Cohnella abietis: one gene and its partner. The protein of the gene in region 1 interacts with the protein of each later gene in a pairwise test. Links are inferred from orthologs where the notes say so. Each region holds a gene or a part of one and is shown on either strand. Other genes may lie near its edges.

Evidence for each region. The genes of interacting proteins can lie anywhere in the genome.
Region 2: the proteins of topA (region 1) and KCTCHS21_RS07450 interact in binary tests that used the Escherichia coli proteins (3 or more experiments, as listed by UniProt). The link is inferred for Cohnella abietis from one-to-one orthologs.

The regions. Positions count from the first base shown.
Region 1 is NZ_AP019400.1:4,295,654-4,304,201, forward strand. What follows is about bases 3,344-6,342. They hold topA (type I DNA topoisomerase), read right to left. Parts: upstream 5,892-6,342; coding sequence 3,795-5,891; downstream 3,344-3,794. Other genes in these bases: trmFO (FADH(2)-oxidizing methylenetetrahydrofolate--tRNA-(uracil(54)-C(5))-methyltransferase TrmFO), read right to left, coding at 3,344-3,764; dprA (DNA-processing protein DprA), read right to left, coding at 5,951-6,342. In the rest of the region: GTP-sensing pleiotropic transcriptional regulator CodY, read right to left, coding at 1-314; ATP-dependent protease ATPase subunit HslU, read right to left, coding at 389-1,777; ATP-dependent protease subunit HslV, read right to left, coding at 1,804-2,349; more of trmFO, read right to left, coding at 2,433-3,343; more of dprA, read right to left, coding at 6,343-7,123; sucD (succinate--CoA ligase subunit alpha), read right to left, coding at 7,277-8,203; sucC (ADP-forming succinate--CoA ligase subunit beta), read right to left, coding at 8,235-8,548. UniProt on the Escherichia coli protein: Releases the supercoiling and torsional tension of DNA, which is introduced during the DNA replication and transcription, by transiently cleaving and rejoining one strand of the DNA duplex.
Region 2 is NZ_AP019400.1:1,820,993-1,826,946, forward strand. The notes cover bases 46-2,990. They hold KCTCHS21_RS07450 (YigZ family protein), read left to right. Parts: upstream 46-1,174; coding sequence 1,175-1,807; downstream 1,808-2,990. Other genes in these bases: KCTCHS21_RS07440 (VanZ family protein), read left to right, coding at 46-227; KCTCHS21_RS31465 (hypothetical protein), read left to right, coding at 230-1,036; KCTCHS21_RS07455 (secondary thiamine-phosphate synthase enzyme YjbQ), read right to left, coding at 1,818-2,219; cysT (sulfate ABC transporter permease subunit CysT), read left to right, coding at 2,477-2,990. In the rest of the region: more of KCTCHS21_RS07440, read left to right, coding at 1-45; more of cysT, read left to right, coding at 2,991-3,283; KCTCHS21_RS07465 (sulfate ABC transporter permease subunit), read left to right, coding at 3,280-4,077; KCTCHS21_RS07470 (sulfate/molybdate ABC transporter ATP-binding protein), read left to right, coding at 4,079-5,143; KCTCHS21_RS07475 (sulfate ABC transporter substrate-binding protein), read left to right, coding at 5,187-5,954.

The sequences.
Region 1 (8,548 bases):
TCAAAAGCGGCTTCAAGTGGGGATAGAATACCTTCATGCGCAGAAATATTAGCGGCAGTCTCAAAAATACGTAATAATCGTTCATTCGTTTCTACTGGGAATCTTAATTCATTAGAATTATCCTTACGTAGCCACATATCTGAAAATTCGACAGAATGCGCTGTTCCCAATACTTTTCCTCTTCTGCTGAGCACGAATACATTCCCTTGCATCGTTTCCTGCAGTCCTTCAGCCATCTCACGAAAGCTAAGCGGCTTACCCGCGGCCTTGTGCAGAACTTTGTTGAGCGTCCGAATTTTCATCAACAGCGTCATGATTTCAGCTTCCTCCTAATGCGACGAGCAAGTAACGATTCCGCCGTCCATAGGACGGCGGTACACGTTTATAGTTATAAAATATATTGACTCAAATCACGATTACTTGCAATACTTGCTAGCTTCTCACGTACGTATTCCGGCGTAATCTCCATCTCTTCAAGCTGCAGCTCTGGTGCTTCAAAGGACAAATCCTCAAGCAGCTTCTCAAGAAGCGTATGAAGTCTGCGCGCACCGATGTTCTCCGTATTGTGATTGACCTCTTGCGCCATACGAGCCAGCTCAGAAATCGCCGTATCAGTGAAGGTCACCTTGATCCCCTCGGTTTGTAGCAGCGCCGTATACTGTTTCGTTAATGCATTCTCAGGCTCAGTCAGAATACGTATGAAATCCTCATCTGTCAGGCTGCTAAGTTCAACACGAATAGGAAAGCGCCCTTGCAGCTCTGGAATTAAATCCGAAGGCTTAGCCACATGAAATGCTCCAGCTGCTATGAAGAGCACGTAGTCAGTTTTGACAGGGCCGTACTTGGTCATGACAGTCGATCCCTCTACGATAGGTAGAATATCCCTCTGTACCCCTTCACGAGAGACGTCAGGCCCCTGTCCGCGTCCCTGGCTAGCAATCTTATCTATCTCATCAATAAAGATGATTCCCGATTGCTCAGCCCTTCTAACAGATTCGGAAATAACATCATCCATATCAATCAGCTTATTAGCTTCCTCGACGATCAATACTTTGCGCGCCTCCTTGACGGTAAGACGACGCTTTTTACGACGTTTCGGTAGAAACTGACCTAGCATTTCCTGCATATTGCCCATCTGCTCTTGTCCAGGGCCTCCGAGCATATCCATCATGTTCGGCGAGTTGTCTTCAACCTCAATCTCTATCGTTTCATTTTCCAAGCTACCGGCATCCAACTTAGCTTTGGTTTCTCGTCTTTTGTCCTGAAGACTAGGATCAACTGGCTCTGGCTCATCGCTTGGGGTAGTCATGCCGCCAAACAACATTTCTAAAGGGTTTTTCTGTGATTTCGGTTTGGATGGAGATGGGACCAGTAAAACAGCAAGTCGCTCATTGGCAGCTTTCTCAGCTTTGTCCTTAACCTTCTCTGTCCGCTCCTCCTTCACCATGCGTATAGCTGTTTCAACCAAATCCCTAACCATGGATTCAACATCTCTGCCTACGTAACCGACTTCAGTAAATTTCGTCGCCTCTATTTTAATAAATGGAGCATGAACCAGCTTAGCCAGCCTACGTGCGATTTCCGTCTTACCGACACCAGTTGGTCCAATCATCAAAATATTTTTAGGCACAACTTCATCACGTATTTCTTCTGGCAAGCGGTTGCGACGGTAACGATTACGTAAAGCAACAGCTACTGAACGCTTAGCTGGTTTTTGACCTACAATATATTTATCTAGCTCAGCCACGATTTGGCGGGGAGTCAGCGTATCGTTCATGGGATTCTCTCCTTTTGCAATCTTGATCATCCGATTTCCTCAACGACCAAGTTGTTATTAGTAAATACACAAATTTCGGAGGCAGTTTCCAGAGCAGCACGAGCGATTTCTTTAGCATCCATATTAGGCGCATAACGCTTTAAGGCACGCGCTGCCGCTAAAGCGAAGCTTCCGCCTGAGCCGATAGCAAGAATGCCATCATCAGGCTCGATGACCTCTCCGTTACCAGACAACAGTAGCATACCTGTTGCATCCACAACGATCATCATCGCTTCCAAACGACGTAATACACGATCAGAGCGCCAATCCTTCGCTAGCTCAACTGCAGCACGCTGCAGATTGCCATGATGCTCCTCAAGCTTACCTTCAAACTTCTCAAACAATGTAATAGCATCCGCAACAGAGCCTGCGAAGCCAGCAATGACTTGCCCACGATAAAGCCTACGTACTTTTTTAGCGGTATTCTTCATGACCATGCTATTACCGAATGTTACCTGACCATCACCCGCGATAGCACCTTTTCCATTATGGCGGACCGCGCAGATCGTCGTAGCGTGAAAGCTCATATCCATGGACTAAACCCCCTAGTGTAATTAGTTGTATAAAGCCGCAAAAGCAGCAACCTGTAGGTCAGGTGCTGCCGCTGCTTCATGGACTACAACTCGGAATTTTGCTTCATCTCCAAGCTTAGGGCATCGATGCCTTCCAGTGCCCTTGCAGCAATAGCTTCGTTTTTCTCTTTCTTGCTCCGAACCCGGTGCCCAAGGGGCGGGAAGAGGCCAAAATTTGCGTTCATCGGTTGAAAATGCTTAAAGTCCGCCGTTGTAATGTACTGCGCCATGCTCCCAAGAGTTGTATGTGCAGGTAAAGTTAACGGCTCCAGACCTTTTGCCAATCTTCCGGCATTTAAGCCCGAGATAAGACCTGAAGCAGCAGATTCAACATATCCCTCAACACCCGTCATTTGACCTGCGAAGAAGAGCTTCTCTCTGCCTCTGAATTGATAGGTCGGGTGCAACAGCTTAGGAGAATTAATGAATGTATTCCGATGCATAACTCCGAAGCGCACGAACTCCGCATTCTCGAGCCCAGGAATTAATGAAAATACTCGTTTCTGCTCCCCCCACTTGAGATGGGTTTGGAAGCCAACAAGATTATAAAGCGTACCCGCCGCATTATCCTGACGAAGCTGTATAACCGCATGTGATTGAATGCCTGTGCGCGGATCGACTAATCCTACCGGCTTCAGAGGACCGAACAGCAGTGTTTGTTTCCCTCGCTTAGCCATGACTTCAATCGGCATGCAGCCTTCAAAGTACATTTCCTTCTCGAAGTCTTTCACTTCTGCCGTTTCCGCTGTAATTAGGGCTTCATAGAAACGATCATATTCCTCTTCTGTCATGGGACAATTCAAGTATGCTGCTTCCCCTTTATCATACCGAGAAGCCAAGAATACCCTATCCAGATCGATAGAATCCTTCTCAACAATTGGTGCCGCTGCGTCAAAGAAATAAAAGTATTCCTCTCCCATCAGCTCTTTAATGCTATTAGAGAGCTCAGGGGAAGTTAATGGCCCCGTAGCAATTACGACAATGCCGTCTTTAGGAATGTCCGTGACCTCGTCATTAATGACCGTAATTAATGGATGCTCCCGAAGCCGCTTCGTGACTTCTCCGGAAAATCCATCACGATCAACAGCAAGTGCTCCTCCAGCAGGAACAGCATGTAGATCGGCACAAGACAATATTAACGAGTCGAGTCTTCTCATTTCTTCCTTTAGAACACCTACCGCATTGGCTAGACCATTTGCTCTAAGGCTGTTACTACACACTAGCTCCGCAAACCCATCCGTATGGTGGGCTGGCGTTCGCTTAACTGGTCGCATTTCGTATAAAGTGACGGGTACTCCTTGCTTGGCGATCTGCCAGGCAGCTTCGCTACCTGCAAGACCTGCGCCGATAACCGTCACGGATTGTAATTCACTCAAAGCAGAAACCTCCTTACCTTTCTTTACGCATCATTCCGCCGCTTCTTCGACATCCTCGACGTTCTCCGAGTGGGTGCATGCTGTACAGTGATATTGTATTTCGCCTTTAACCTTTTTCTCGATCATCATCCCGCCACAGCTAGGACATGGCTTAGCAACTGGCTTATCCCAGGATACATAGTCACAGCCAGGATAGAGATTACAGCCGTAGAACATACGTCCCTTCTTACTCCGTCGCTCGACAATTTGTCCTTCGGCGCATTTCGGGCAATGAACTCCCGTATCTTTAACGATGGGTTTCGTATTCCGGCAATTCGGAAAGCCGGAGCATGCGAGAAACTTACCGAAGCGACCCATTTTGTATACCATAGGACTTTCGCATTTGTCGCAAACCTCATCGGATGGTTCATCCTTGATTTCAATTTCCTTCATCTCTTCCTCGGCGAAATTCAATCTCACCTCGAACGATTTATAGAAATCTCCAATGACATTAACCCAATTCTGCGTTCCTTCCTCTACATGGTCTAAATCACCTTCCATGTTAGCGGTGAACTCGGCATCCAGAATTTCTGGAAAGAACTCCTCCATTAGCTGGATAACAAGCTCTCCAAGCTCGGTAGGAATAAACTTCTTCTCTTCCATCGCGACGTAATTTCTTTTCTGGATCGTTTCCAGCGTCGGTGCGTACGTGCTTGGACGACCAATACCAAGCTCCTCTAAGGTTTTAACCAGTCTCGCTTCGGTAAACCGTGGTGGCGGCTGTGTAAAATGCTGCTTGGGATCGATTTGATTGGACTTAACGTCATCACCCGCAGTGAGCGCAGGCAGTAGCTTATCCTCGTCCGTCGTACCATCATCATTACCTTCAACATATACCTTCATGAATCCAGCAAACTTTAATTTGGAGCCATTCGCACGGAACACTACCGGTCCGTTTCCTAAATCTACAGTCATCGTATCAAGCACTGCAGATGACATCTGGCTAGCTACAAAACGCTCCCAGACTAGCTTATACAAACGAAACTGATCCTTAGAAGTAAAAGCTTTGACAGAATCCGGGTCGCGAAGAATGGAAGTAGGACGAATCGCTTCATGCGCATCCTGTGCATTGGCGTTTTTCTTCGTATACACACGTGGTGTATCCGGCATAAACTTGTCTCCGTATTTACCTACAATATATTCTCGTGCTTCTTCCTGAGCTATTGGAGATATTCTTGGTGAATCTGTACGCATGTAGGTAATCAAACCAACCGTGCCCTCTTTGCCCAGATCGACCCCTTCATATAGCTGTTGGGCGATCTGCATCGTTTTCGATGCACGGAAATTAAGCTTGCGGGCAGCTTCCTGCTGAAGAGAGCTCGTAATGAAGGGAGGCGAAGGATTACGCAAGCGTTCCTTTTCCTTCACTTCACCAACGACAAAATCTTCACTAGCCATTAGAGCTAGAACGGCTTTAACATCTTCTTCGCTCGTAAGCTCCTTCTTCACTCCATTAAGGGAATGAAATTTGGCCTCGAATGTCGCCTTCTCTTTGATAAGATGCGCCGTAATGCTCCAATATTCTTCAGGGATGAAAGCGCTTATCTCATTTTCTCGATCATAAATCAGCTTTACAGCAACCGATTGCACACGACCAGCGCTCAAGCCTTTCTTAACCTTTTTCCACAGCAATGGACTTATCTTGTACCCAACGAGTCGATCAAGCACCCGTCTCGCTTGCTGCGCGTTTACTAAATCCATATCGATAGGACGAGGGCTCTTGAATGCATCCTTAACTGCTTGCTTCGTTATTTCATTAAATACGACACGACAAGCATCCTTCTCGTCTATTTCTAGATAGTGTGCCAAGTGCCAGGCGATTGCTTCGCCTTCCCTGTCGGGGTCAGCCGCGAGATACACTTTCTTAACTTTTTTACTTGCATCCCTTAATTCCTTAAGGATACTCCCCTTACCTCGAATAGTAATATATTTGGGCTCAAAATCATTGTCTACCTCCACGCCTATTTGGCTTTTTGGTAAATCACGAATATGGCCCATGGACGCTTTGACGATAAATTTGCTTCCTAAATATTTACCAATCGTCTTGGCTTTTGCTGGTGATTCTACGATAACGAGTGAATCCGCCACGTCCATTCCTCCTCTCCTACGGTCGACAAGTCCTCATGCCTATGTGCTTATGTCTCCATTTAAAGGACATTATATACAGAACCGGGTTGTTGATGAATCCGTCTTTTTAATAGTAAAGATAGCAGAACAGAGTGTAAATGTCCAAATGTCATCCCGGATTGTATCGTCAGCTCGTCCAAAGAGCAGGGGTTATCGAGTAAAAAATCATATATTTTCGCCTCATCAGGAGTTAATGGAGTAGGAATTAAACGAGGCTCAACAGAGCCTTCTTCTTTAATAAGAGCAGTAGAAGCTTCAGGCAGCCGATAGACGTAGGATTGAAAAATATCGGTCTCATCCAATACCGGAATCGCTCCTTTTCTGAAATACTCAAGTGCGCCAATGCTTCGGGGTGAAGTTATCTGTCCCGGCACAATAAAGACATCCCGATTGTACCCGAGCGCTAAATCTGCTGTAATGAGAGCCCCGCTTCTCTGCGCTGCCTCCGCAACAATTACGCCATAAGATAATCCAGCGATAATCCGATTACGAAGAGGAAATAAGCCAGGTCGAAGCGTAGTATCAGGCGGGCTCTCCGATAAAATCAAGCCTTTAGCGGCCAGTTCGTGATATAACGCTTTATTTTCAGGTGGATAGCATACATCTACGCCTCCTGCTAGCACCGCAATCGTCCCGTATGGCGCCCGTAAAGCACCGGAATGCGCAGCCGTATCAATTCCCTTCGCTAATCCGCTAACGACCGTCATACGCTTTGCACAGCCTGCAGCAATGTCTTCTGTTACCTTGCGCCCGTATCCAGTTGCTAATCGGGTGCCCACAATTGCAATTGCCGGATTATGAACGAGCTCCCAATTCCCTTTATAATAAAGCACCCAAGGCGGATCTGCGATTTGAACGAGTAATTCAGGATATTGTTCATCCAAATAGGTAACAACCTGCATCCCGCGCTCTTCATGCCTACGCTCCATCCGAATGATTGCTTCTGGGCGCAGGTTGGCGACTATTGCAGCAGCTTGTTTTTGGTTAAGTCCCATATCCCTCCAGTCACCTGCCAAAAAATCCGAAACATGCTTTAAGGAGCCCTGCCCTTTCATAGCGCCGTACATCAATATAGTGGCGATCGAAATTCGACCTACCCCTTCAGTCTCATGTAGTCCAATTAACACTTCCCTGGTAATACCTGTTAACAGCGCTTCTGACCTCGTCACGATCTTAACCTTGTCCTCGGACATCTAATGGATTCGCCCTTTCTCGTTTCTGTATATTTGAAAACAAAAAAGCCTCCCACACCCTCAACAGAGGGGGCGGAAGGCTGCTTGCCTTACCGATTCACAAAGATAACCATTCAACTATCTTCATAAATGTATATATGGATTACATCCGTATTAGGATTTACATTTTTCTAGCAGGCCTTTTTCCTCAAGCACGGCAACAAGCGTCGCGCCCATGTCGGATGGCGTAGGAGCAACGCGGATACCGCACGCTTCAAGCACAGAAATTTTCTCAGCAGCTGTACCTTTGCCTCCGGAAATAATTGCACCGGCATGTCCCATACGTTTGCCTTCAGGAGCAGTAGCGCCACCGATAAAACCAACGACTGGCTTAGTCATGTTCGCTTTAACCCATTCAGCTGCTTCTTCTTCAGCTGTACCACCGATTTCGCCTATCATGATTACCGCATAAGTATCCGGATCTTCATTGAAGAGCTTAAGAATATCGATGAACTCTGAACCTTTAACCGGGTCGCCACCGATTCCTACAGCAGACGATTGACCGATTCCGTTGGAAGTCAATTGATGAACCGCTTCGTATGTCAATGTCCCGGAACGGGAAACGACACCTACGTGGCCCTTTTGGTGAATATAACCCGGCATGATACCGATTTTAATTTCACCAGGTGTAATAACGCCTGGACAGTTAGGTCCGATTAGACGGGTTTTCTTGCCTTCCATGAAGCGCGTAACCTTAACCATATCAAGAACCGGAATGCCCTCTGTAATACAGATGACAAGCTCAAGCTCGGCATCTACCGCTTCCATGATCGCATCAGCTGCGAACGGAGGTGCGACATAGATTACCGACGCAGTAGCGCCTGTTGCATTGACAGCTTCAAGTACCGTGTTAAATACCGGCAAAGAAACGGTTGTGCCATTTTCCAAGTTGAAGTCTACATTCGTACCGCCTTTGCCCGGCGTAACGCCGCCGACCATTTGCGTACCATAGTCCAATGCACCCTTGGCGTGGAAATTTCCCGTTGCGCCCGTGATGCCTTGGGTGATCACCTTGGTGTTTTTATCGATCAAAATACTCATGATTATACACTCCCCGGTAGGTTCTCCCTAGTCAATTCACAAGCGATACGATTTTTTTCGCACCGTCGGACATCGAATCAGCAGCCACGATGTTAAGGCCAGATCCATTCAAAATCTCTTTACCTAAAGCAACATTCGTGCCTTCGAGACGAACGACCAATGGACGGTCAAGTCCCAAATCACGAGCCGCAGCTACAACACCCTCAGCGATAATATCGCACTTCATGATGCCGCCGAAAATATTAACAAATATCCCTTTGACGTTAGGATCTGAAAGGATAATTTTAAATGCTTCGGTTACTTTTTCCTTCGTAGCACCGCCGCCAACATCTAAGAAGTTAGCCG
Region 2 (5,954 bases), 2.5 Mb from region 1 along the record:
GATGGGCTGTTCCGTCAGCAGTAGTTGGGTTTACGTTACTCGTGAGCATCTTAGATGAGAGACTGCAATCCGCATCGGGAATGCGTACCCCAGCGATACAGGATGTCATTATCGACTTAGTAGGTGCTACCGGGGGCTTGTTGATTGCAACAGGAACGAAACGATGGTGGGTGAATCGGAAGGGACGTCGGGAAAACAAAGAGCAACCACGTGGAAAGGAAGGATGACAATGAAGAAATGGTGCGGGATATTGGCCGCTTCAGTATTCGCGGCCGCAGTCTTCACGGGCTTTCAGCCTGGACAGGCATCTGCTGCAAGCGCGAAGGAAAAGGCTACAGCAAACAGCAAGGCATCAATACAAGCTGTTGTAAGCTGGTTGAATACCAAGGTGCTTCCAGCTATTGAAGACTGGGCGAAGAAAAACAAGCCGGGGAACGGTAACAACGGCAACGGCAATGGCAACAACGGTAATGGTAACAACGGAAACGGTAATAATGGCAACGGCAATGGTAACAACGGTAACAACGGTAATGGTAACAACGGTAACGGCAATGGTAACAATGGCAACAACGGTAATGGTAATAACGGCAATGGTAACAATGGCAACAACGGTAATGGTAATAACGGCAATGGTAACAATGGCAACAACGGTAACGGTAATGGCAACAATGGGAACGGTAATGGTAACAACGGAAATGGCAATGGTAACGGTACGCCGAGTAAGGAGGAGTACAATAAGATCACGACGGAAGCAACGAATAAGCTGATCTCCCTCCAAATCAATGCTCAGCATGAGTTAACTAGCATTGCGCTGCGATTCAAGCAGCTCAAGACTACGCATGAGAAATCGCTCTTGTACAAAGAGGGATCGGCTGCTTTTGCGGATAAGGAAACGACTTACACGGATATCATTAATGACACCATCGCCAAGCTCATTAAGGGCGGACACAGCTTGGATATTATCCGGCAGTATCAAGCTCAGTACCAGAATGATATTCTATTCGGGCAAACTCTATTGAAACAACTTGCAAAATAATGGCCAATGAGATGAGGGAAATTCCTCATCGATACGCAAGAGGGTCGACTTAAAGTAGATTTTACTTTAGGACGACCCTCTTTGCATATGTTAGAATCTATTGAGGTACCTCATGTAAGTTAGGAAGGAAGAGTGCAAATGCTACCACGTTATACAACAGTAAGAGAATATGGCAGTGAAGAAATCGTAATTAAGAAATCCCGTTTCATCGGTCACGCTAAGCCTGTTGAGACCGAAGAAGAAGCGGTTGCTTTCATAGAGGAATTAAAGAAGAAATATTGGAATGCCACACACAACTGCTCAGCTTACTTAATCGGAGAGCGGGATCAATTCCAGAAAGCGCTGGATGACGGCGAGCCTAGCGGAACAGCAGGGAAACCTATTCTTGAAGTCATCAAGCATCGCGGCATGAAAAATGTAGTCGTCGTAGTAACCCGTTATTTTGGCGGCATTATGCTAGGTGCTGGTGGTTTAGTTCGGGCATATACGGATGGTGCGGTTGCTGGTATTGATGCTGCACAACCAATTGTAAAAGTGCTGCATCGTGAGGTTATAGTCGATGTAGATTATACCTGGTACGGTAAGCTTGAAAATGTGCTGCGAGAAAGAGGCTTCCGAGTCGGTGAGGTTCTTTTTACCGATCGTGTACGAGTACAATGCCTGCCCGAAGCAGAAGAGGCGGAACGCTTTCAGGATTGGATTACCGATGTGACACAAGGCCAGGCAGTATTAGAGATCGGCGAGGAAACCTATTTTATCGAAGGCGAATAACCCGTTAACCTCAACCCTCAACAAATTTAAGCAGGTATTCACGATTCCGAGGTCCGTCGAACTCACAGAAGTAAATCCCTTGCCAACGTCCCAATAGCAATTTTCCGCCGGTTACTATAATGGTTTGCGAGGTGCCGGTTGTAATCGCTTTAAGATGGGAAGCCGTATTTCCCTCTGCGTGTCTATATTTGGGATGATTCCAAGGGTACACTTCATCTAGTCGCATGAGTACGTCTAATTTGACGTCCGGATCAGCATTTTCATTAATCGTAATACCTGCTGTCGTGTGAGGACTATATACAATAACGAACCCCTCCTGCATGCCGTGCTTAGCTACGAGAGACATGACCTTCCTAGTAATATCAATCATTTCGTCACGCTTGGATGTGCGCAGAGATTCTCGTAATAGCATGGACAACCCTTCCTCTCATAAGCAATTGCTAATTTAATTATACCTTCATAACTGTTCAACATCGAACTCATATCACAGCCCATAAGGCTAATGAATAGATTACATTAGATTTTTTAATAAAAAGGCGGATGTACTGCAGTTTTTTCATTGACGGGATAATCCGTTTTCTGGTAAAGTAGCAATACCAACTAATTTAATAGGAATTATTTTATATACAGCTCTCGAAGCTTCAGGAGGTACACGTCAACGTGAGTTCCATGGTGCAGGGTAGATGGTGGGGCTGGGGATTTCGCAGCGCTGTCATGCTTTATTTTATGATCTTGATTGTATTTCCTATTCTCGGTATTTATGGGAAATCCATGTCCGAGGGATGGTCGTCTTTCGTTAACAATGTAACGGAGCCATTAGCCTGGAAAGCCGTACTGCTAACGATCAAGCTGGCAATTATCTCAACTATTGTGAATGTGCTGATTGGAACGATGTCAGCATGGGTGTTAATCCGTTACCGTTTTCCGGGACGGCGTTTGCTGAACAGTCTTGTAGATTTACCGTTTGCGCTTCCGACTGCGGTGGCAGGCTTAATGATTTTGCTGCTGCTTGGTCCTCACAGCTTTGTGGGGGAGTGGGCTGAGAAGCTAGGCTTCACCATTTTATTTCATCAACCCGCAATTATTATCGCAATGGTGTTTGTGACATTTCCATTTGTCATCCGAGCCGTTCAGCCTCTGTTAGAGGAGATGGATGCTTCGGAGGAAGAAGCGGCTTATACCCTTGGAGCAACGAAGGCTGCGACCTTCTTTAAGGTTATTCTGCCGAACATGCTTCCTGGAATCTTAAGCGGTGCAATGCTTGCTTTCTCAAGAGCTTTAGCAGAATTCGGTGCTGTCGTCCTCGTAGCGGGTAATATTCCGGGCAAAACCTTGATTGCCTCCGTGTACATTTTTGGAGAAATTGAGAGTGACAATGCCATCGGAGCAACCGCGGTCAGTGTCTTGCTTCTAACCTTTTCCTTCATCATTCTATGGACGGTTAATTACGTGCAGATGCGGAGGAAAAACGGATGAGACGTCTTTGGATCGGATTAACGGTTGCTATATTCGGAATATTTCTTATTATACCGATTATACGAATTGCTATGGGCGCAATGAACGAAGGCTGGAGTGGGTTTACGACGGGGCTATCCCGACCAGAAACACTACACGCGCTATACATGACGGGATTAATTGTTGTCATTGTTACTGTAATTAATACGATGTTCGGAGTCATGCTATCCCTTTATCTAGTAAGAGCAACATGGCTAGGAAGACGGATAAAGCAATTATTAAATAGTATAGTAGACTTGCCCTTTGCCGTATCCCCAGTTATAGGTGGACTTATGATTGTGCTCCTGCTAGGACCAGAGACAGCACTAGGTGCTTTATTCAACAAGGCAGGAATTGACATCGTTTATGCTTTGCCGGGGATGATTATTGCGACTTTGTTCGTGACCTTCCCGTTAGTCGTCCGTGAAGTCATGCCTGTTCTGCAGGAGATTGGAAGTGCCCAGGAGGAAGCGGCATCGACATTGGGTGCCAGCGCTTGGACGACCTTCTGGCGAGTGACTTGGCCTTCCATTCAATGGAGCGTCGTTTACGGAGTTGTTCTTACAGTAGCTCGTGCATTAGGTGAATTCGGTGCAGTGCTTGTTGTATCCGGGAACATTCTCTTTAAGACTCAGACAGCAACAACTCTCGTTTATCAGGATGTCGAAAATTTTAATCTCACTGCTGCGAATTCAATTGCTTTAGTGCTGGCAGCGGGTTCAGTCACTTTGCTGTTGCTCATGGAATGGGCCAAATCGAGAAGGGGAGTGCATTAAGATGCATATTGAAGTTAGCGGTTTGAATAAGAAATTCGGCGAGTTCCAAGCGGTTAAGGATGTAAATTTCCAGATCGAGAAGGGTCAATTAATCGGCTTGCTCGGTCCAAGCGGCGGCGGTAAAACCTCCATTCTTCGCATGCTTGCAGGATTGGAATCCGTTGACGAGGGCGATATCGTTTTTCATGGCAAACGTGTTAACGATCTTCCTCCCCAAGAGAGAGGCATTGGATTCGTATTTCAGAACTATGCGCTATTTAAGCACATGACTGTAGAGGATAATATCGCATTCGGTCTAGAGGTCAAGAAGTGGTCAAAGGTGAAGATTAAAGCGCGTGTAGCTGAACTGGTCGAGTTGACAGGATTGTCTGGCTTCGAAAAGCGTTTCCCGCATCAGCTATCCGGTGGACAGCGCCAAAGAGTTGCGTTCGCTAGGGCTTTAGCTCCTGAACCACAGCTGCTTTTACTTGATGAGCCCTTCGCCGCTATCGATGCGAAGATTCGTCATGAGCTGCGTTCGTGGCTTCGTGATATGATCGATCGTCTCGGCATTACTTCTATCTTCGTAACGCATGACCAAGACGAAGCCATTGAGGTAGCCGACCAAATTATGATAATAAACAAGGGGCGCTTAGAGCAAAAAGGCACCCCGTGGGAAATATATAAAAATCCGCAGTCACCGTTCGTCGCTGGTTTTATCGGAGAATCAACTATTGTTGAGGATGTATCCTCCTTGCGTGGATTCGGCACTGCTTCTGATTGGCCGGGAACGAAAGCACTTATTCGTCCAGAATATGTAGAGGTTGGCAAGGCAGGAGATTTCAATCTGATATCCGCAACGGAAGAGGGTCGCGTTCGCCATGTGCATTTCCGTGGTAGCGAATGGTTAGTGGAAGTTGAGATTGGTCCTACACGTCTTGTTACCTATCGGTCGCTGGAGAAGGAAATTCTCCATCCGGGTGATGAGGTACAGGTGCTGATCCATCGCGCGTACTTGTTCAATGATAATGATAGCTGGGTAATGGAAAATAAGCTTAAGGAAGATCCGATGCCGGTTCATATTTAACGGGTTGGGCGGGAGCCTTCGAAGGTACCGCAGGAGGTAGGTAATGAATACGGGAAACCGGAAGCATTCATTTACGCGCAAGACCGGGTTATCCGGTTTACTTATAATGTTAGCAATCATCCTAATGTTGACTGGCTGTGGTGCTAGTAATCAGTCACAGTCAGAGCCTGAAGGCACAATTGCTCATGGAGACGTAACATTGGTGCTAGGCGCCTACTCGGTTGCTAAGGATGCGCTGCAGGATATATTGCCCGCATTTAAAGCAGATTGGAAATCCCGAACAGGGCAGACGGTAAGCTTTCAAGAATCCTATGAGGCATCAGGCACACAGGCCCGTTCTATCATTGGAGGCTTCGAGGCTGATGTTACATTGCTAGCTCTCGAAGGGGATATGGCAAAGCTCGTTAAAGCCAATATGGTCGGAAAGAATTGGAAGGATGACACCTACAAAGGAATGGTTACCCGTTCCATTGTCGTTCTTGGTACAAGGGTAGGAAATCCTCTAGGAATTAAAGATTTCGAGGATATTACCAAGCCGGGAGTAAAGGTGCTCTATCCGAACCCCAAGACATCTGGTGGAGCGCAATGGGATATCAATGCGATATATGGTGCCGGTTTGAAAAAATCGGAGAAGGCTACGGGAGCTAAAGATCCAGCTGCTGCGAAAAAGTTCCTTGAGGATGTTCACCGTAACATCGAGTCCATGGACAAAAGCGGTCGTGCTTCGATGGCGGCTTTTGAATACGGAGTAGGCGACGTCATTGTAACGTATGAGAATGAGCTGCTAGCTAGAATAGCCAAAGGTGTACAA